Regions from separate parts of the Paenibacillus sabinae T27 genome, predicted to be linked through region 2. Evidence: riboswitches for the same ligand, from Rfam matches in the RefSeq annotation. Region 2 holds a riboswitch; each other region holds the start of a gene.

Region 1 (5,235 bases), 2.0 Mb from region 2:
GTGCCGGTTCTGCTGATCGCGCTGATGCTCAAAGGAAAAGCTTTTGTCTGCCATACGTTTATTTCCGTTGGATCATTTACCATATTCTATGGACTAATGGAGCGTTACTCTGGCATGACCCTTGATTTCCATGGCAACCTGGCGCTTGCGGCGCTGCTGTCCGGCCTGCTCACAGGAGTTGGCTCGGGACTGGTGCTGCGATGCGGAGGCGCTAGCGGCGGAGACGATATATTATCTCTGCTGATCAGTGAATGGAAGGGAATCAAGGTAGGTACGGTATTTATCATGATGGATATTGCCGTGCTGCTGCTTTCGCTCTTCTACATGCCGCTTAGAGAAACCGTTTATACCGGTATGGCGGTGGTTGTGGCCGGGCAGGTGATCACGTTCACGACCTCTCTCGGCAAGCCGAAACGCGGCAAGAAGCTTCGGGTTCAGCCTGGAGCGAGAGGCCGGCAGGAAGCGACCGCAACCCTTACGGGAAAATTGTAATTCGTGAAGTCAGCCGAAACCGGCTGGCTTTTTTTACGTATATGGATATTGTAAGGATGCAATACTGATGGCTGATAGTATCCGAAAAAAAGGAGGAGACAGCATGCTAAGGAAACTTATCGACAAACTCATTCACTCCGTCGGACACTCAAAATATGAAAGACACAGAGGATCATCCGGCGGCTATCACAAACGGCCGCAATACGGAAGATCCTCAAGCAGCAGACACAGCTACGGCAGCGGACGCGGGCACGGCTACTACAAGAACCGGTACGGAAGCTCCAGCTAATCGCCGGACTGTTGTAAAAGATGCATTGCGTCAACGGCTTGCGCCGCCCTATATGAGGCGGCGCAAGCCGTTTCTGCTTTGGAGGGAGAGCATCTAGATTATGAATCCGAACCCGGGGCAGACGCTGACAAAGCCTGCTCTAATTCCCGGATGAATTCCCCGGAATCCTTATATGGATTTTCTCCCTCCAGAAGTCTTAGCAGGATTTGGCGCATATCCGCCGAAAGCTCCAGCTCATCCGACCAGCTGCGTTCTTCGCCTCCCGGTACCGGTGTGTAACCGGAATACAGCATGAAGAGCATAAGATGCCCGATATCGTGCAAATCGGAGGCGATGACCGCAGGCATCCTCCTAGGCAGCCCGTCCTGATCCAGCCCATGCTCGCTGTCGTCTACCGGACCGTCATGTCCTATCCGGCGGGCCAGCCCGAAGTCGATTAAATATAGTTCCTCTCCCCGGAGAATGACATTCGGAATGCGAAGATCGAGGTGGACAAAGCCCCGCTCATGGACATGCTTCACCCGCTCCATCAATTGCAAGGCAAAGCGCAGCGTGTCTTTTTCTCCGAACAGTACCCCCTGCTCGAAAATCAGCTGCTCCAGCGTAAATCCTTCAATATAGTCGGTAACCAGCCACGCCGAGCCTTGTTCCTCAAAAAAATCCCGGAAGGCGGGGATACAGGGATGCTGCAGCTGCTGCAAAATATCCCGCTCCCGCATAAGCATTTTCTTTCCGACATCCCGTTTGCTCGGCTTTGCCTGTTTGAGGGCGACCTGGCGGTTCTCCTCCGTGTCCAGGCAGCGGTATGCCAGTCCGTAGCTCCCTGTTCCAATCCGGGACAATACTTTGTACCGCTTACCGATCCAATCTCCCTCTTCCCGGGGATAATCCCTCCAGGCGGACAAAAAAGCGCGCAGGCGTGCAAACAATGAATATCCTCCCAACGTTACTTCCGTAATAATGTGATCTTTATGTTCATTATTGCACATTTCCCCGAGTGTACTTCAAGTCTGAAGGATGAGGTGAAATGCGGACGTTAGGTATTCTTTACTGGAAATGGGGCTTGCAAGTTTCAGAAACTGCGGGCAATGTTTAAGCTACTAATAATAAAACTTTAAATCATTTTTTAAGGAGGCGAAAGCTTGGATCTACTTGCAATTCTCAAAGCCGTTATTCTGGGTCTGGTGGAAGGCCTGACCGAATTTGCTCCGGTGTCCTCTACCGGCCACATGATTATTGTCGACGATATGTGGCTGAAATCCCAGGAGTTTCTCGGAAAATACACGGCCAATACGTTCAAAGTCGTCATTCAGCTCGGCTCGATCCTTGCGGTCGTCGTGATCTTCCGAAATCGTTTCATCGATCTGCTCGGACTGAAACGCTTCAGCCGGGGAGCGCTTGAGCCTGTTCCGGACGGCCAACCGTCCCCAAATCCCGGATCAGGCCGTCTAAAGCTAGGACAGGTATTGGCGGGGCTGCTCCCTGCGGGTGTTGCCGGCATGCTGTTCGAGGATTACATTGATGAGTACCTCTTCTCGACGTCAACCGTGCTGATCGGTCTTGTGATTGGTGCCATATTTATGATCTGCGCGGATTTGTTCGCACCAAAGCGTGTGAAGGTGCAGACCGTTGATCAGATTACATACGGGCAGGCGCTTACAGTCGGTCTGATTCAGTGCTTCTCGCTGTGGCCTGGCTTCTCGCGTTCCGGTTCGACGATTTCGGGAGGCGTCCTTCTGGGCATGAGCCACCGCGCCGCTGCCGATTTCACCTTTATTATGGCGGTTCCGATCATGGCGGGCGCAAGCTTCATCTCTCTGCTCAAGAACTGGCAGTATTTTACGCTGGACGCGCTGCCGTTCTTTATTGCCGGATTTATCAGCGCCTTCGTGTTCGCGCTGCTGTCGATGCGGTTCTTCCTGAAGCTGATCAACCGGATCAAATTGCTGCCGTTCGCCATCTACCGAATCGTACTGGCCGCGATCGTCTATATTATTTTCTTTTAACCGGTTATCAGGTATTGCTATAACTGGAGCCTCCATCTTCTATTGCGGGCCGCAAAGTCTTGCCGTAACATAAATGGTGTACTCAATATTCAAGCAACCATTCACCTTAAATAACGGAAACAGGTGCTTACCGGACCGAAATAGGCCGGAGGCTTAAAAGGGAAGCTCGGTGCAAAGCCGACGCGGTCCCGCCACTGTAACGGAAGAGTCTATCAGCATTTATGCCACTGTCAGCCCGGGCTTGACGGGAAGGCCGCTGACGACGATGACGCCTCAGCCAGGAGACCTGCCTGTTTCGACGCACTGCTGTACCTACGGGAGATAGGGAGGTGTAAGATCGCAAACGTAATGAAATACGTAGGCGTCTTTCCCCCTGCGCTTCCGGGGTGAAGGACGCCTTTTTTAGTGGGATTTTGCAGGTTCAGAACATAGAGGAGGAACGAAAGAGATGACAAGGAATGCCATAACAAGCAATCTCGGATATCCGAGAATCGGAGCCAACCGGGAATGGAAAAAAGCGCTGGAAGCCTACTGGGCGGGAAAGATCAATGAGGAGCAGCTTCGGACGGAAATGGATCAGTTTCAGCTCAGCAATCTGCGCAAGCAGCAGGAAGCAGGCATCGACCTGATACCCGTTGGAGATTTCACATATTACGATCATGTGCTGGATACGGCGGTCATGTTCGGCATTGTGCCTCCGCGCTATCGGTATGAAGGCGGGCCTGACGGGCTGGATCTGTATTTTGCCATGGCCCGCGGGAATTCCCGGGCGGCGGCATGCGAAATGACGAAATGGTTCAATACGAACTATCATTATATTGTGCCGGAGATCGGCGATATTCAGCCTGTGCTGACCGAGAACAAACCGCTGGCCGCATACCGGTTCGCCAAATCGCAGGCGGGCATTGACGGCAAGCCTGTCGTCATCGGATTATATACGTTCCTGAAGCTTTCCAAAGGGTTTGCCCTCTCGGAAATCCGCAGCGTGGCGGAGCGGTTCCTGCCGGTCTATGTCCAGCTGCTGCAGGAACTGGAGCAGGAGGGCGCGGCATGGGTCCAAATCGACGAGCCGGCTGTCGTAACCGGACTTCAGGAAGAGGATATTGAACTGCTGGGCCATATTTACGGCGCCCTTCATGCCGCGGTTCCGGGTCTTCGCATCATGCTGCAGACATACTTTGAGTCGGTGCAGCCGCTTGAAGCCCTGCTGAAGCTGCCGGTGCAGGGGCTTGGTCTTGATTTTGTGCACGGCGGCGAAGCCAATCTCGAAGCAATCGAGCGTCTGGGCTGGCCGGAGGACAAGACGCTGGGAGCCGGTGTGATTGACGGGCGAGGCATTTGGCGCTGCGATCCGGAGGAGAAGCTGGCTCTGGCGGAAAGGCTGGAGCGGCTTGTGCCGGAAGGCAAGCTGATTCTGCAGCCGTCATGCAGCCTGCTGCATGTGCCCGTGACGGTGCAGGGCGAGGATCGGCTGAAGCCGGAGGTGCGGAATGCGCTGGCCTTCGCCGACGAGAAGCTGGCAGAGCTTGGGCTACTGAAGCTGGCGCTACTTGAAGGCAGGGAAGCGGCCGGTGCGCAGTGGGCCGGGGCGAAGGCAGCGCTGGATGCTTTCCGCAAGCTGCCGGAGCGAAACCGCGTGGATGTGGCGGAGCTTGAACGCGGTCTGGAGGAGCTGACGGACCGGAGGAACACGGTCTACGCCGAGCGGGCCAAGCGCCAGCAGGACAAGTGGCGGCTGCCGCTGCTGCCGACAACGACGATCGGGAGCTTTCCGCAGACGCCGGAGGTCCGGCAGGCGCGGCTGAAATGGCGCAAGGGCGAGCTGAGCCCGGAACGCTATGATGAATTTATCCGCCGGCAGATCGCGGACTCCATCACGCTTCAAGAGAAGATCGGTCTGGACGTTCTGGTGCATGGCGAGTTCGAACGCACCGATATGGTGGAGTTCTTCGGCGAGAAGCTGGACGGCTTCCTGTTCACCCGGAACGGCTGGGTGCAGTCCTATGGCTCCCGCTGCGTCAAGCCGCCGGTCATTTATGCCGACGTCGCTTTCACCGAGCCGATGACCGTCAAGGAAAGCGTCTATGCGCAATCTTTGACGAAGCTTCCGGTCAAGGGTATGCTCACCGGTCCGGTCACGATTCTGAATTGGTCGTTCGTCCGCGACGATCTGAGCCGGGAGCAGGTGGCCAATCAGATTGCGCTTGCGCTGCGGCAGGAGATACTGGCCCTGGAAAGCGCCGGCGTGGAAATGATCCAGGTAGACGAGCCGGCGGTGCGCGAAGGACTCCCGCTCAAGGAACAGGATCGCAGGCAATATCTGGAATGGGCTGTCAGAGCGTTCCGTATTTCCACAAGCCTCGTTCGCGATACGACGCAAATTCATACGCATATGTGCTATTGCGAATTTGGGGATATGATCGATTCCATCTCCGATATGGATGCGGA
Region 2 (5,235 bases):
TTGCTTCTGCCGAAGTGTGGTCGGATCCGGATTCTGACCGTTCTCGGTAATCGCGATGATCCTGCCTTCACCGATCCGCAGCAGCTCCTGATGATGCCAAGCCTTGAAGTCGTTGTTATAGATATCCATGCCCAGCGCATCCGCGCGGTTGTGGCCCACGTAAAAATCGGCGGCGTTCTGACACCACTGGTTGTTTGCGTTCGGACTCCAGACCCACAGCAAGTTATTAAGGCCATGAACATTCACGTACCGGTTGTACATGATCTCCCACAGATTATTAAACTTCGGCTGGCCGCCCCACCAAAACCACGTTCCGTTCATTTCATGATAAGGACGCCAGAGAACCGGGACATCCGCGTCGCGAAGCGCCTTCAAATGCTCTGCGACTTGATCGATATCCTCAATCAGCGCGTTGTACAGATCCGTACCCGGTGTGATGATGGGCTCAAACTGTTCAGGCGTACAGTCGGCTTGTACATTGGCCCAAGTGTTGGCGGTTCCGGGGAATGTCGCATGGTAGGTAGCCGTGATGATGCCGCCTTTATTCAGCACCCAGTCTTTGCAGGCATTGACCACATTGGCCCGCTGATTATAGACGGTCTGGTCGCTCTGGCCGTTGATTGCACCGAATTCCACGCCTTTGAGCTTCGGGTATTTGCCTGTCTTGCTGAAAATGTACGGACTGAACTGGTTCGGAGACTCCAGATATTCATGCTGCCCGGAGATAATCGCCTTGCCCTGCAATTGGTACAAATACGACAATAATGCTCTGGCTGACGAGGATATATTCGGATTTACCGGTTCTTTCGACAAAAGACTTCGAATCTTTCTGTCATCCATCGCTTGTCACCTCCTTTTTAATAGAGTATGAATGCCGGATGAAAGTTGGAACGGCAGGACCTCCCGGAAAATGCGCTGCTCGAAAAAGGCAGAATAATGGCTTCTCTTGTTGGTATTGTCGAAGCAGTCCTGGCTGCCGACAACAAATACACTCCGACCATATGCCTTTTTTCTGTTCTTCTATCGCGCATTAGTGTGTCTCATCATAACCTGTTAATGAGAGACAAGGACTTAGGAGGAATGCCGGGTGCCAAAAATATCTGTAATTATGCCGGTCTATAATAACGCACTGTATTTACAGGAAGCAGTTAACTCAATTTTATTGCAAACGTTGACCGACCTGGAATTGATCATCATCGATGACGGATCAACTGACGGATCAGCAGGAATCATACATGAAATAGGAGACACAAGGGTAAGGAAAATATTCCATTCCGAGAATATGGGTATTGTAACTTCTCTGAATCAAGGACTTGATCTGGCTCGGGGTCAGTACATCGCGCGTATGGACAGCGATGATATAGCCGCACTAAACCGCTTGGAAGTGCAGGCTTATTTTATGGATCAGAATCGCAGCATAGATGTTTGTGGAACAGGATACACAACTAACTATCTTGGACCCGTCAAGTTAAATCCTATGAATCACGAAGAAATAAAGGTCTGGCTATTATTTTATTGCTGCATATTACACCCTTCCGTGATGATGCGCCGAAGTTCAGTAAATCGTCTTCATATTCGTTATGATCATAACTATCCCCACGCCGAAGATTACGAACTGTGGAATCGGCTTTCCACATGCGCGCAATTAGCAAATATCCCTCATAATTTAATGTATTATCGACTTCATGGGGGACAAGTGTCCAATACGCACCGAGCCATACAAGATGATTCGGCACGGAGAATCCGTCAGAGACAACTTTCTGGGCTGGGCATCCAATTATCGGATGAGGAATACGCACAATTGGTTAAATTGGCTGAGTTCCGGGTGAATGCTGAAAATTATGAGGAGTATCAAGCAGCAGTAGGTTTTGCTAATTGGCTAATTGAGCGAAATAGACAATCCCGTGTGTTCAACGAAGAACTTTTAACAATGGCTCTATCCAGATGTATATCGAGAGTTCCATACTAAAAAAACCGCTAGGCGAATGGTGTACCCCAAATCAATTGGAGTTTTGACCATACAGTGGAAGAGCTTCTCTCCAATAGCTAAAAAAAGGCGCAGTCCCGAAATCCCGGAACCTGCGCCATTCTTGTCTTTATAGGATGCTGGTGAAGGGAATTGAACCCCCGGCCTACGCATTACGAGTGCGTTGCTCTACCCCTGAGCTACACCAGCATGTTGTAAATTTTCCGTCACAACAGAAACTATTATACCTTGTTTGGCGAAAAAATCAACTCTTTTTCCGCCCCGGATTGGTAAGGATTCAGCTCCCTGCGAAAGAGAATGCCCTGACCCAACCTGTGGGGAGCGCAGGTCGGCGCTGCATACGTTCGATTGGAGCCAACCGGCGGGCGCCAGCCATTGGCCGCCTCCCTGCGGCACGGTGGGCCGCAGGGCCGCAATCATGCCGGGCCCTGGCGCCCCGCCCGCTCTTATTCTCCGTGCAGCTTCCGCTCTACCGACTCCAGCTTCTGCTTGCTGCTGGCCGCTTTGTCACGGCGGTCGTCGATTTTGAGCGCAGTGGACACGCGCTGGGCACCGGCCGCGAACGGCGTCTCGTGCAGAACCTCGACGGCCGCCAGAATGCGCGGCAGCGGGCCTTCAATAATGGTTCCCATAGATGTAAGCTCAAAGGTAATGCCCTCAACGCTCTCCAGTGCGCGCTGCATCCCGGCGACGTAGCTGCTGAGACTGGTGCTGCCGGTCCCGATCGGAATTACGGTAATTTCGGCGATAGCCATTTGAATAGCCTCCCTCTCCATACTGAACTTTTGGAAACATCCCTGCCATCTTTCCTATATTGTAGCAACTGGGGAGCCGGGCTACAAATCATTCTCTCTCATTCATCAGTGGCCGGAGAGCATGCGAGATTGGTTGAGGCAAAATCGAAGGCAAATCCGGACACTAACGAGCCCGGTATGCCCACCTTTTCCACCCCCTAAGCGGCAGGTTTGTGGATGAATTTGTGGATTACCTGTGGACCGTTTGTGGATGTTCTGTGGATATCAAAAAATCAAAAAATATGTTTACAGATACAATATATTGGGTTATCTTAAATAAATCACAACAAAATATAGTAGAATCAGGTGCTTGACTCTCTGACGGAGAGTTCGAGCTTAATAGGGAAGCGCGGTGCGAATCCGCTGCGGTCCCGCCACTGTAACCGGATGCCCCTCCTCAGGCGAGGACGAGGGCGGCATCTTCCGGCATAGGGCCACTGAGAGCGCAAGGCAGCTCTTCGGGAAGGCGCCGGAAGAACAGACGGAAGCCAGGAGACCTGCCTGTTTCTTAGAGACACCATTCATACCAGCGCCTGCGAGGAACAGGAGAGGTGTCCGCTATGTATTTTTAGATGACCGGGCTTTGTTCAATCGGGCCGGGCTTGCATAGTGGCATTTTCTGCGTTCTTTGGCGGGAAATGCCTTTTTGGAATGCAGGAAAGGTACCCGAAGGCAAGACAACCAAAGTTTAAGACAGGGACGTTACGGAGAGGAGAACTGCACAATGACGCTGCTGGAGAAACGGCAAACAAGCGGGCAAAGCGCAAACGAAGTTCTGTTGGAGGAAGTTATCGGTCTGGGGCGCGATATTATCGACAGCCGGGACATGGATCTGCTGAGGGAGAATGCCAATCTTAACGGGGAAAGCTTCTCCGGCAAGATGAGCAAATTCGGCAGCGAGTATTCCAAGTGGTATGCCCGCAGCTTTACGATGCCGCCACAGCTTGTGCAGGCGATCAAGGAAAACGTCGTCTACGTGCACGATCTGGACCAATACGCCATCGGAACGACGAACTGCATTTTCATCCCGTTTGACAAGCTGCTCCGGCAGGGCTTCAACACCGGCAACGGCAGCGTGCGGCCTCCGAACTCCATTATGACGGCTATGGCGCTTACGGCGATTATTTTTCAATCCCAGCAAAACGCTCAATACGGCGGCGTATCCGGAAGCAAGCTCGACCACGATCTCGCCCCTTATGTGGCCAAATCCTTCGCCAAGCAGTTCCGCAAGGGCCTGGATTATTTTGAAGAAGGACAAGCAAGCGAGGATCTCGGGGAAATCACCATGAGCCGGACCGATCTGAAGGAACGGTACCCGAAGGCCTTCCGCTACGCGCTGAAGGAGACCGAGAGCGAAACGCTCCAAGCCTCCGAGAGTCTTATACATAACCTGAACACGATGTCTTCCAGAGCGGGCGGACAAATTCCGTTTACCAGCATCAATTACGGCACCTGCACCTCGCCCGAGGGACAGCTTGTTATCGATTCCCTGCTGACGGCGACGATGAATGGACTGGGCAGCGGAGAAACGCCGGTGTTCCCGATTCAGATCTTCAAATGTAAAAAAGGCGTGAACCAGCAGCCGGGCGATCCTAACTACGAGCTGTTCCTGAAGGCTGCGGAATGCTCGGCGCGGCGGCTGTACCCGAATTTCGCGAATCTGGACGCCCCGCTGAATCTGGCGTACTACGACCCGGCGAACCCGGATACCGAATTCGCAACCATGGGCTGCCGCACCCGGGTGCTCGGCGACCGCTTCGGACGCAATTACTGCTCCGGCAAAGGCAATCTGTCATTCAATACGCTCAACCTTGTCCGGCTTGGCGTCCAGCACGGGATCGTTACGGGTCTGCGGCAAGCGGCGGATGAGGGAGGCTTCTATCATGATCTCGATCATTATATGGAAATTGCCCTGGAGGGTCTTCTTCACCGCTTCCGCATCCAGGCGGCGCAAAAGGCCAAAGCGTCCGACTTCATGATGCGCGAGGGCGTATGGGAAGGCGGGGAACTGCTGGAACCCGAGGAGCAAGTGAGTGAGCTGCTGAAGCACGGCAGCCTGTCCATCGGCTTCATCGGGATAGCCGAATGCATGAAGGCGATGTACGGCAAGCATCACGCCGAGGATGCCGAGGTGTACGACAAGGCGCTGGCCATCGTCCGGCATATGCGCGAGTTCTGCGACCGCAAAAGCGAAGAGCTCGACCTGAACATCACCCTGTTCGCCACTCCAGCGGAAGGGCTGTCCGGCAAATTCACCAAGATCGACCGCAAGGAGCTTGGCGAAATCGAAGGCGTTACCGACCGCGAGTATTATACGAACTCGTTCCACGTTCCGGTCTACTACCCGACGGGCGCGGCGAACAAGATCAAGCTCGAAGCCGCGTTCCACGAATACTGCAACGCCGGTGCGATCTCCTACGTCGAGCTGGATGGCAATGCGCGCAGCAATACGAC
Region 3 (5,235 bases), 1.6 Mb from region 2:
CACCGTATCTACAATTTGGTCCGCCTCAATTCCTTCGGCTGCTGGCTGCGCCGGATGGGCGTTCCGTCCGATCGTCTTGCCGCCAAGGAACAGGTCATATGCCCCTTTGCGGTATACAATGCCGATATCCTCCAGCACAGCCCCGTAGCAGGCCATACCGCAGCCGTTAAAGCCGATTTTCAATTCCTTGGGCGTCTTCAAACCGCCGATGACGCGGTTCAGTTCTTCCGCGACGGGGATGGACCCGTCTTTCTCCAAATTGCAGAAGTCGCAGGCTTTAATCTGCGCAACATCGCCAACCGGGAAGACGAGCAGCTTCGCCGATTTCAGTTCCGCGACGATCCTTTCTGGATCACCCCCGGGGATACGAAGAATGATTTGGTGATGCGGGGTATACTCCATTTCCCCCTGTTCACCTGCGATTTCCGCAAGCAGCGCCATTTGACGCGTGGTGAACTTCTTGTTCGCGATGCCCGGCGCCACTCCCACCTCAAAAAGGGCGTTCGGATTTCCGGCGGCAGATGGGGCGGACGGGTTCGAGGTGGCAGACGGGACGGAACCCGCGTACCCCCCGGTGACGATGCCTTTGGCCTCGAGAATTTGCAGCGCCTCCATCGCTGCTTCCAGCGGGCTGGACGAACTCACGCTGCTTAAAGAGACTGGTCCCGGGAAATCACGCTCGGCAGACTTGGCTTCCCCGCTCGCTCCGGCCTGTTCCTTCGCACTCAGAGACCACGGCTCCGCTGCCACTTGCAGACGCTCGCTGGGTCTTAGTCTCTGCTCTTCCGAGTTCAGCGTATATTTCCGCTGGTAGCCTCTTGGCGTAATCATTAGGCCGTCATATACCACCGTCGAGGAATTACCGATAATAACTGTCGTAAGCATCCCTATTTCATGCTCCAGCATGTCTGCGAGTGTGGTAAGCACGACCTGCTGCCGGTCCCGGTAAGCGCTCTTCACCAGGCCCACCGGCGTGTCCGGAGAACGGTGCCCCAGCAAAATCCGCTGAGTCTCAGCGATCTGCCGGGTGCGCTTTCCGCTTCTCGGATTATACAGAGCGATTACAAAGTCCGCCGCGGCCGCCGCTTCCACGCGTTTGGCGATGGTGTCCCAGGGGGTTAAATGATCGCTTAGGCTGATCGTACAGGCGTCATGCATAATTGGCGCCCCAAGGAGCGCTGCACAGGAGTTGATCGAGGATATTCCGGGAATAACCTCTACTTCAACTCCCTCCTCGGCATTCCATTTCTTTTCCATCAGCACTTCATAGATGAGCCCGGCCATTCCGTATACACCGGCGTCGCCGCTGGAAATAACCGCAACCGTCCTTCCCATATAAGCCTGCCGTACTGCTTCCTGAGCGCGGCTTACTTCTTCCGTCATGCCGGTTCTTACGATCTCCTGTGTGGTCAGAAGGCCCCGGATCAAATCTACATAAGTGTTGTAGCCAATAATGACTTCGCTTTCCTCGATTGCCCTGCGGGCACGATCCGTAATATGTTCAAAAGCGCCCGGACCAAACCCGATCACCAGCAGTTTGCCTCTCTTCTTTTCCATTCGTGCTGCCTCCTCTATATGAAACAACTAACCTTTCCCGTAACGCCAAGCTTTCCTTAGAGGAAGCCAGTTTCATCGACTCACCTTCCCCGGATCGGTTTAACCCTGCTGCATCCGGACCCGGATCATTGAACCGCGAGGCCGAATTCATCTTCTTCGGGGGCCGGACTCGGGATACCGAGATCTTCAAATGTGGCCATCTTCGAAACCAATTGGAGGGCCGATTCGATTACAGGCAGGGCCAGCGCTGCTCCTGTCCCTTCTCCAAGGCGCATGTCCAGATGCAGCAAAGGCTTCAGCCCAAGCTCATCCAGCACGATACGGTGCGCCGGTTCAACGGATAAATGGGAAGCGAATAAATAATCCCGGCAGCGGGGTTCGATCCGGAAGGCAGCAAGCGCCGCGGCGCCTGTAATCACCCCGTCAATGACCACCGGAACCTTGCGGGCCGCCGCTCCCAATATCACGCCTGCCAGCCCGGCGATTTCGAGCCCCCCTACTTTGGCGAGCACATCGACGGCGTCACCGGGATTTGGCCGATTGACCTCTATCGCCCGTTCGATCACCTTTGCTTTGGCGGCCAATGCTTCATCGTTAATGCCGGTCCCTCTTCCGGTGATCCGTTCCACCGGATGGTTCGTAAATACTGCCGTCATGGCGCTGCTTGGAGTCGTGTTGCCGATGCCCATTTCCCCTAAACCGATCACTTCGATTCCTTTATCAGCAAGCTCAGAAGCCATATCAATCCCGACATGGATTGCAGCAACCGCTTCTTCCTTGGTCATTGCCGGTCCTTTGGCCATATTGGCCGTTCCCGGGCGGACTTTCCGCTGAATTACACCTTCCGGCAGGTCTGTCAGCACCGTCCCGATATCGACAACGTGAACCTCCGCCCCCGCTTGGTGCGCGAGCACATTAACGGCGGCGCTTTGGCGAATAAAATTTGCCATCATCAGCCCCGTAACTTCCTGCGGATAGGCGCTGACGCCTTCCTGAACGACCCCGTGATCGCCGCACATCACGATAATCGCTTTGTTTCCCACACTGGGCTGCACACTGCCCGTAATACCGGCAAGCCTTATAGCGATCTCCTCCAGGCGGCCGAGACTCCCCAAAGGTTTGGTCAGGTTGTTGACGCGCTTTCTCATTTGATGCATTGATACAATATTGAGCCGTTCAATCTCATTTAGCACCTGCAATAATTTTCCCAAGAAAATCACAATCCTCTCTTTTATAGAGACCTATGTAACAAGAATTTGAGAAATAAAAAAGCACTTCCTACACAAAAAGAGCGCAGAAGTGCCGTTAATCGCTAATACAAGCGTGCTCCCCCTCCCTATCCTCGTAGGTCAGTCGTGCTGTTGAAAAAGGCAGGTCTCCTGACTTATGGATCAGACGCAAATACGAGATCATGATGACCAAGTTGCTTAAGCCTTCCCGTTTGACACAGTGGCTCAAAGCTCGCTCTCCATTTACAGTGGCGGGACCGCGACGGATTTTCACCGTTCTTCCCTTTTAAGAAACGCCTCGGCGTTCCACCTTTTTCTCCATATGATGTTGTTGACAAGATATGATTATAGTACGGCTATTATAACTTGAGATTTAAAAAGAAGTCTATAAGTCTGCTTTCCAGATTATCCGTGAGTTCGACTATAGTACCATTGTCTACGATTTCTGTTTGTCCGGTAATCATCCGAATAATGCTGCCATGGGTTACAAGCAGTACATTTCTTTCCTCCGGAACCTCAAGGCTGCCAATTCCTTCGCAAACCCGCCTTTGCATCGATTCCACAGCTTCAACCCCATAGATCGGAGAATGGATCAGCTCAGGATTGGCTATTTGGAATACAGTCCTGATTTCCTCCAGCGCCTTGCCTTCCAGCTCACCGAAGCTGCGTTCCGCGAACCGGCTGTCAACCTTGATAGAGAGTCCATAGACAGATGCCAGAATATGGGCTGACTCACGGGCTCTTCGCAAAGGGCTTGAAATAACGGCATGAACATTCATCCGTTCTCTGAGCCGTCTGGAAGCTTCCTGAATCTGGCCGATCCCGCGTTCATTCAGACCGATATCCTGTATCCCTTGTATTCTCCCCTGCTTATTCCAATCGGTCTCGCCATGGCGAATCAGATAAAGAGGCATTCTTCATCTCGTCCTTTTCTAAATCTGTAATGTTAAGCTAATTTGCTGCAGTATGTAGTAAATTCGATTTCCATCTGACACACGAGATAGAAAAGCAGCCTACCGGGATGAGCTAGGCTGCTCATGGCAAAATCTATTCAGGGCTAGGCGGTCAAACCGGACAGCAGCTCGCTCAGCCGGTCGAAGTTCTGCTCATTGCCTTCTACGCAGTACGTCTTGGCTTGCTCGAACTCCGCAGTATGCTTAAACAGCTGGCGGAATGTGACTCTTGTACGGTCATCCAGATCCTCAAAGGTGGCCGTCACCTGAAATTCCGGGCCGGACAAATGATTGAATACAATCCGCTCCAGCGGCACGATCTCGATGAAGACACTATGATTGGGATAGTCCGCGCCAGTCGGCCCGTGCATGACGAACCGCCACTCGCCTCCCGGCCTGAAGTCAAACTCGTGAAACGTATTGGTGAAGCCCTTCGGTCCCCACCAGCGGGCTAACAGATCGGGGGTTGTCCAGGCTTTATATACCAGCTCCTGTGGCGCATCGAACTCACGTGAGGATATAATTTCATTCTCACCTATGCTTGCTTTCATGGCTATGCCTCCCTTTAGAGTGTCTTGCCCAATGCATCCAGCATCGCGTTCGTGCCATGCTCACGTATTTCCTGCGTATCGTACCCGTCAAAGAACGCATCTTGCTCGGTTAAAACCAGCTTCGTGCCGTCCCCGGCCGGAATAAATTCGACCGTTGTGATCGAAACGGAGATGCGCTTGCCGCCCGAATCCAAGGTGTAGGTGTAGACAATGCGCTCTTCCGGAACGATCTCCTGGTAGCAGGCGTCGAAGGTAAAGACCGGTCCCTCGGGAGGCCCTCCACTGCTGTATTCGCGTCCCCCGACCCGGAATTCGAAGATATCGGGCTTCGAGAACCACTTAGATTTGGCAGTCGGGTCCGCCCAAGCGTTATAGACCCGCGCAGGCGAAGCGGCATAGGTCCGCTCGACAACGAAGGTGGCATGCTTGACGAATCGTTCGGTCATGATTGATCCTCCTTGGGTTTCGTGACTTTATTTTCCTTGGCAAGAAAGTCGTCCAGCAAATCCAGACGGTGTTCCCAGTTCATCCGCCGCTCTGCGACCAGCTTCTCATGACGCATTTTCATCGCTTGCAGGAGGCTTGTGAAATCTTCAACGGTTAATGGCGCCTTCCCCTGCATCAACTTGGATACATGCTCGAGCTGCTCGAGAAGCTTATGCTGCAGCTTGATCTGCTCCTTGATCCGGGCTATCTGCAGGGTGACGATCTCAAGCGGGTTATACTGCTCGCCGGCCAAGACGGACTTGACCTCCTCCAGTGATAAGCCCAGCTCCTTAAGCGATAAAATCTGCTGCAGACGCGACAGGTCGGATTCATTGTACAGCCTGTGGCCGGATTCCGTCTGGCCTGATGGCGAGAACAAGCCAATTTGATCGTAAAATCGCAAGGTTCGCACGGTGAGTCCCGTCAGCTTGGCAAGGTTCCCGACCTTCCAATATCTTT
Region 4 (5,235 bases), 620 kb from region 2:
GAAAAGTGGACCGTCCGTTCAAGGATACGATGGATGTCTATTTCTCCAATACCGCCTATTTCGCGGTTTCGGCGCTTGGCAGCAATCCCGTCGATCAGAAAATCGAAGGCGTCGTCAGCCCCATCCGGGTGGATGAGCCGTTCCTGTGGCTGCTGCACAAGCTGAAGTTCATCGAAGGGAGCGATTAAACGGTGAGCATTCATTCGGAAGCCGGCGTCGCCCAGCAGATGTATACGCGGCAGCGGCGCGGCGTTTTCCGCTCCACGGAGGGCTTTGACACGGTGGCGAAGTCAGAGAGTCTGGACAATAATTTCGTCAAAAAAATCCTTCACCCGTTCTGCCTGTACGACGCTCCGGCGGAGCTGGCGGCCAGAGGCGAGAAGGACGAGTCGCAGTATCCGCCCGCACTTCATCTGTTTCATCCGGACAGCGGGGAGACCGTGCTTGGACAAAGCGTCTTCCAGGCGGCGGATTTCACGGGGCTGCGCAGCGCCTTTTTCACCCATAATTATGTGCTTCCCGCCTCCCGGGCCGAAGAAATCGTGCGGGATTACGGTGACTATCTGCATGCGGATTTTGCCGAGGGATTCAGCGGAGAACCGGGAGAACCCCTGCCGGAGCTAGGCGGCATCCCGGTGTCACGGCGAAACCGTCCCCGCCCGGCGGACGTTCTGAAATCGCTTGGCGTCGACAGAGCAATCTTTAACAATCTGCTGCAGGCGATCATGCAGTCGGTGTCCGGCAAAAAGAAAATGTATATATCGCTGAACGTCCCCGTGAGTGAACTGTCGGCGCGGGCGGCCGATCTGACCGAGGTGCTCCTCGGCTGTCTCCCCCTCGAATTCCGCCGCAGACTCGGTGTCATCACGTATGCAAAAGAGCCCCAGAGCCGTAAATACATCCACCTGACGTTTGTGGAGAACGGCTCGCTGCGTCCCGGTGACCGGGCGATCGAGAAGGACTTTATTTTTGATCTTGCCGCCGGACGGATAATGAACGCCGATTTCCCGGCCTCGTCCCAGCCGTTCCTTGAGCTCGCTTGGGAGCTGCTGCTGCGCGGGAAAGGGGCTGCGGACGATTTTGCCGGGTTCGCTGACATGATGCTGGGAGGCGAGCCTGCGGAACGGAAGCTGTCACTGGCGGCTTATAACGAGCTGGCGGTTTTTTACCGGATCGAGCAGGGAGACGAGGCGTTATACCGGGAGAACAAAAGCGCCGTCCTGAACGGGCTGCTCAGCTATCTGGGCGGAGAAGGGGCGCTGGAGTCGAAAATCCGGCTGAACGACCTGTTTCTGGAGCGCTTCGACCGCGAATTCGACGCCGTCCGGCAGAAGGCGATACCGGAGACGGCCGTTCTGGAGAGCTTCCGGGATTATTTTTCGCTGAAGGGCCATAATTACCGGACGCGGATCGTCGATTACTTTATTAACGGGATGCTGAACGCGCAAAATGCCGGCCGCACGGATTCTCTGGAGGAAGCGTTTGGCGTAGTTGAGAGCGGCGGGGAGCTGGCTGCCGCCTTTTTCCGCAAGCTGCTGACGACCCCGGTCTTTGCGCGTCTTCTGTTCCAGCCCTATGTGGAATCCCGGCTGGCGTCGGCCGCGAACGCCGCGGGGCTGCTGGAGTGGATAGGGCATTGGGACCGGTTCATGCCTGAAGCGCTGCGTCAACCGGCTGTCCATGACGCGCTGCTCGATTATTTGCCGGAGAAGCTGGAGCGGGAGCGTGATCCGGTGGGAGCCGTGGCGGCGATCCATAGCCGCATTGAACAAGCAGAGAAGGACCGCCGCCGGAGAGCAGGCATCCGCCCCGAAGCGCTGGCGCTCCAGAAGGAGCTGGCCGCCGCGGCCGACCGGTATTTGCTGGAGCGGCTGTCGATTGAAGATATTACGCAGGAGCAGCTGCTGGAGCTGTCATTTGTCCGCTACGCCCTCGATATGGGCGAATGGGACCCGCCGCTTGACCTGCACAGCAGGCGGAAGGCGAATGTACTGCGCACGGCGTACCGCTGGTTCGGGGAGGAGAACCCGGACGAGCATATTTTTGACGGCCTGTCTCCGCAGGAACTGGACGATGTGCAGCTTCTGGGACGACGCTGGATGAAAGAGAGCCCCGGAGCCGAGCCTTTTGCCCGCCTGCCGCTGGCCTTCTACCACAGCAGCGCCCGCGAGGGAGGGCCGCTCGAGTATGATGCGCTGCTGGAGCATGTCCGGAGGAAGGAGGAAGGCGGCAAGGAAGCGGTCTACCGTTTTCTGGCCTGGTCGCAGGACAATCCGCTGTTCACCATTTCCTCAAGGAAGCTCCAGCCGGGCTACCGGCGGGCGATTTTAAAGTATTTCGCCAGCCATGACCGTGAAGCGTTCAAGAGCCGCGAATTCCGAAAAACATATATGGCCCCGGCGGGACCCGCGCTGCAAAACGTATATGGAGAGGCCCGGGGGCAAGCGGCCTCGCCGCTGGCCAAGTGGGTGCGCCGCCGCCGGTTTCAGCTGATGATCTTCGGCGCGGCCGTTATCGTTCTGCTGGTTGCAGGCGCCCTTGCGGCCCGCCTATTGAAGGGCGGCGGAGACGAAGCGACTCCGGCCGCCTCGCCGCAGCCTTCGCCGACGCAGTCTGCGGCTGGCGCGGGCTATCTCGAAGCCGCCGCCTATCTTGAGCGCGGCGGGGGCGGAGGCTCGCTGCTGTTCGCCTTCGCCTCCCCGGACGCCTGCCGCGAGTTTAATCCGGCGGAGATTGAGGTGGATGCCGGTACCGGCCAGGCTGAAGTGTATAAAGTGGACAGCCTGGTCCATGACTGCGGGCTGCCGGGATCGGCAAGCCCTTCGAATGCCGGTGGAGCAGCGGGTTCCGCCGGCGCTGCCGGTTCGGGAGCGGCGGCCTCCGGTGGGGGAACAGCTGGAAACGCCGGCAGCGGCCAAGGCCAGGCGGACACGGTGTCCGCCGATGAGAGCAAGGCCGCCGGGGATTCGCTCTCGGCCTCGGCCGGCCCATCGGCAGCTACCGGCGGGACCGTTCCTGCAAGCTCGCCGTCGCCGCCTGGAGAGCCAGCCGCCGGGTCAAGCATTGCGGACTCCCCGGCACCGGGTTCATCCGGCGGGAGCGGAGGATCTTCCGCTGTCGCACCTAACCAGGTGAAGGTAACGCTCGTTTCCGCCCCTAAGCTGACGGCCGGCAGCACGGTGAAAGCCGAAGACTATACGCTGGTCCTTATGGAAGCTCCGCAGGCGGCTCCATCCCCTTCGGCAAGCGCGAGTTCTCCGGCGGAATAGCGGAGAATTTACGCGTTCAATTTCATGGCTTAATGGCTTTTCATGTATGGACAACCCTTGTGATAACCGATATGATAAAGATTGTCAAAATTTAATATAGTCTTAAAAAAGGTGCAGGCCGATTACAAGCCTGCTTAAAAGGGAAGCCGGTTGGAATCCGGCGCGGTCCCGCCACTGTATATGCGGAGCGCTCCTCTGAAACAAGCCACTGTTCAAGGCGAACGGGAAGGCCGGAGGGGAGGCGATGAGGCATAAGCCAGGAGACCTGCCTTTTTTCAGTCAAGGTTCAGTGTCCTTCGGGGGGTGAGGGCATCTGGCATTTACGCGCGGCCGATGCCGGGAGTGGCTTATACAGCATGGATTCCCGGCTCGTTTTTCCGAAAGACCGTCCCTCCGGGGCGGTCTTTTTTTATGGTTTCGGAAGACTCCCATAATACTCAAGAGAGAAAGAGGTTGAAGAATGAAGAGCAGGATTTCTTCCAGAATTCTGGCGCTGGGAATGGCATTATTGATGATTTTTTCCTTGCTGGGCGTGTCCTTTGCACCGGCGGGGCATGCGCTTGCCGAGGCAGCGGATTCCCAGGGGGCGGGGACTGCAGATACCGGAGCAGCAGCGGGTGCGGCCGTGGCCCAGTCGATCGGCGTAACCGATGCCGTGTATTCCGCGGCAGAGTCCATTTTGAAGCAGGGGGTAGTCTCGGAATGGCAGGCGATCGGCTTGGCTCAAGCCGGTTACAAAGTGCCGGATTCCTACACTGCCGCACTTAAACAAAAGGTAGAAAAGGAGAAAGGAGTCTTTTCCGCCGTTACCGACTATGCCAGATACGCTTTGGCGGCTAAAGCGGTCGGAGAAGATCCTGCAAATATTGCAGGTTATAATCTGATCGAGCCGATCTACAGCAGCAGCGGCATCACCGGACAAAGTCTAAACAACGCTGTCTATGGCTTGATCGCGCTGGATTCCGGCAGCTATACGGTGCCGTCCGATGCGAATTGGACCCGCGACAAGCTGGTTCAGCACATTCTTTCCAGTCAAAACGGTGACGGAGGCTTTGCCCTTACCGGCGGAGGTCTGAGCGAGCCCGACCTTACGGGAATGGCTCTGGTTGCCCTGGCCCCTTACAAGAGTGATCCGGCTGTTGCGACAGCCGGGCAAAGAGCGGTGCAGTGGCTGTCCGCTCAGCAGAATACGGCTCACGGAGGCTATGGAGAGAGCAGCGAGAGCGTCTCGCAGGCCATTATCGGCCTGACCGCGTACGGTATCAATCCGGCCGGCGCAGACTTCACCAAGAACGGCAGCAATCTGATCAGCCGTCTGATGAGCTTCCGTACGGCAGATGGGGCCTTTACCCACCTGTTGTCCGGCGGCGGCGACGCTTTTGCCACGGAGCAGGCACTGCAGGCGCTGACCGCCTACAACCTGTTCACGGCCGGCGGCGACAGCAATCTGTATAATTTTATCGCGAACCCTCCGGCGGCACACCCGCTTGTCCGGGTGTCCGTAGCGATCGAGGGGCCAACGGCATCCTTGGGCGAGGGCAGCGTGTACGGAAGCAGCGCACTGGATGCGCTGAACAAGCTGGCGGATACCAAAGGGATTGCGGTTGTCAGCAAAATGACCGCGTATGGCGCGTATATCAGCGAAATAGCTGGCGTCAAGGAGAAAAAGTATGGTGGCTATGACGGCTGGATGTACATCGTTCAGCGCGGCGGCCAGTGGGTCAGCGGTTATACCGCGATTAATGACTTTGCGCTTCAGGACGGAGACCGGCTCTATGTCTATTATGGAGACTACGGTGTCACACAGCTGGTGGATTCCGTAACGCTATCGCCGGTTACGCCGAAAGAAGGCAAAGCTCTTGAAGTAACGGTTCATAAAAAATCCTGGGACTTTAACGGAAATCCCATCATCGCGGCGGCTTCCGGAGTTACCGTCTCCATCGGCGGCAAAACAGCCGCTACGAAC

The links. A riboswitch is a leader RNA that binds a small molecule or an ion and turns the genes downstream of it on or off. The one in region 2 is predicted to bind cobalamin.
Region 1: it holds a riboswitch for cobalamin, as region 2 does, so the genes downstream of both, metE (5-methyltetrahydropteroyltriglutamate--homocysteine S-methyltransferase) here and PSAB_RS01930 (anaerobic ribonucleoside triphosphate reductase) in region 2, are expected to answer to the same signal.
Region 3: it holds a riboswitch for cobalamin, as region 2 does, so the genes downstream of both, cobT (nicotinate-nucleotide--dimethylbenzimidazole phosphoribosyltransferase) here and PSAB_RS01930 (anaerobic ribonucleoside triphosphate reductase) in region 2, are expected to answer to the same signal.
Region 4: it holds a riboswitch for cobalamin, as region 2 does, so the genes downstream of both, PSAB_RS24445 (S-layer homology domain-containing protein) here and PSAB_RS01930 (anaerobic ribonucleoside triphosphate reductase) in region 2, are expected to answer to the same signal.

What each region holds. Positions count from the first base shown of each region.
Region 1 is NZ_CP004078.1:3,664,736-3,669,970, reverse strand. It holds gene PSAB_RS16935 (YitT family protein) at 1-492, shown strand, start outside; gene PSAB_RS16930 (hypothetical protein) at 596-781, shown strand; gene PSAB_RS16925 (serine/threonine protein kinase) at 880-1,710, opposite strand; gene PSAB_RS16920 (undecaprenyl-diphosphate phosphatase) at 1,924-2,787, shown strand; cobalamin riboswitch at 2,892-3,095, shown strand; gene metE (5-methyltetrahydropteroyltriglutamate--homocysteine S-methyltransferase) at 3,236-5,235, shown strand, end outside.
Region 2 is NZ_CP004078.1:412,725-417,959, reverse strand. It holds gene PSAB_RS01950 (glycosyl hydrolase) at 1-840, opposite strand, end outside; gene PSAB_RS01945 (glycosyltransferase family 2 protein) at 1,088-1,969, shown strand; tRNA gene PSAB_RS01940 (tRNA-Thr) at 2,105-2,176, opposite strand; gene PSAB_RS01935 (MTH1187 family thiamine-binding protein) at 2,434-2,742, opposite strand; cobalamin riboswitch at 3,069-3,300, shown strand; gene PSAB_RS01930 (anaerobic ribonucleoside triphosphate reductase) at 3,506-5,235, shown strand, end outside.
Region 3 is NZ_CP004078.1:1,970,499-1,975,733, reverse strand. It holds gene cobJ (precorrin-3B C(17)-methyltransferase) at 1-1,557, opposite strand, end outside; gene cobT (nicotinate-nucleotide--dimethylbenzimidazole phosphoribosyltransferase) at 1,683-2,777, opposite strand; cobalamin riboswitch at 2,910-3,115, opposite strand; gene PSAB_RS24545 (histidine phosphatase family protein) at 3,146-3,700, opposite strand; gene PSAB_RS09015 (SRPBCC family protein) at 3,844-4,290, opposite strand; gene PSAB_RS09010 (SRPBCC family protein) at 4,305-4,736, opposite strand; gene PSAB_RS09005 (MerR family transcriptional regulator) at 4,733-5,235, opposite strand, start outside.
Region 4 is NZ_CP004078.1:1,036,764-1,041,998, forward strand. It holds gene PSAB_RS04650 (hypothetical protein) at 1-188, shown strand, start outside; gene PSAB_RS04655 (GAP1-N2 domain-containing protein) at 192-3,269, shown strand; cobalamin riboswitch at 3,362-3,556, shown strand; gene PSAB_RS24445 (S-layer homology domain-containing protein) at 3,730-5,235, shown strand, end outside.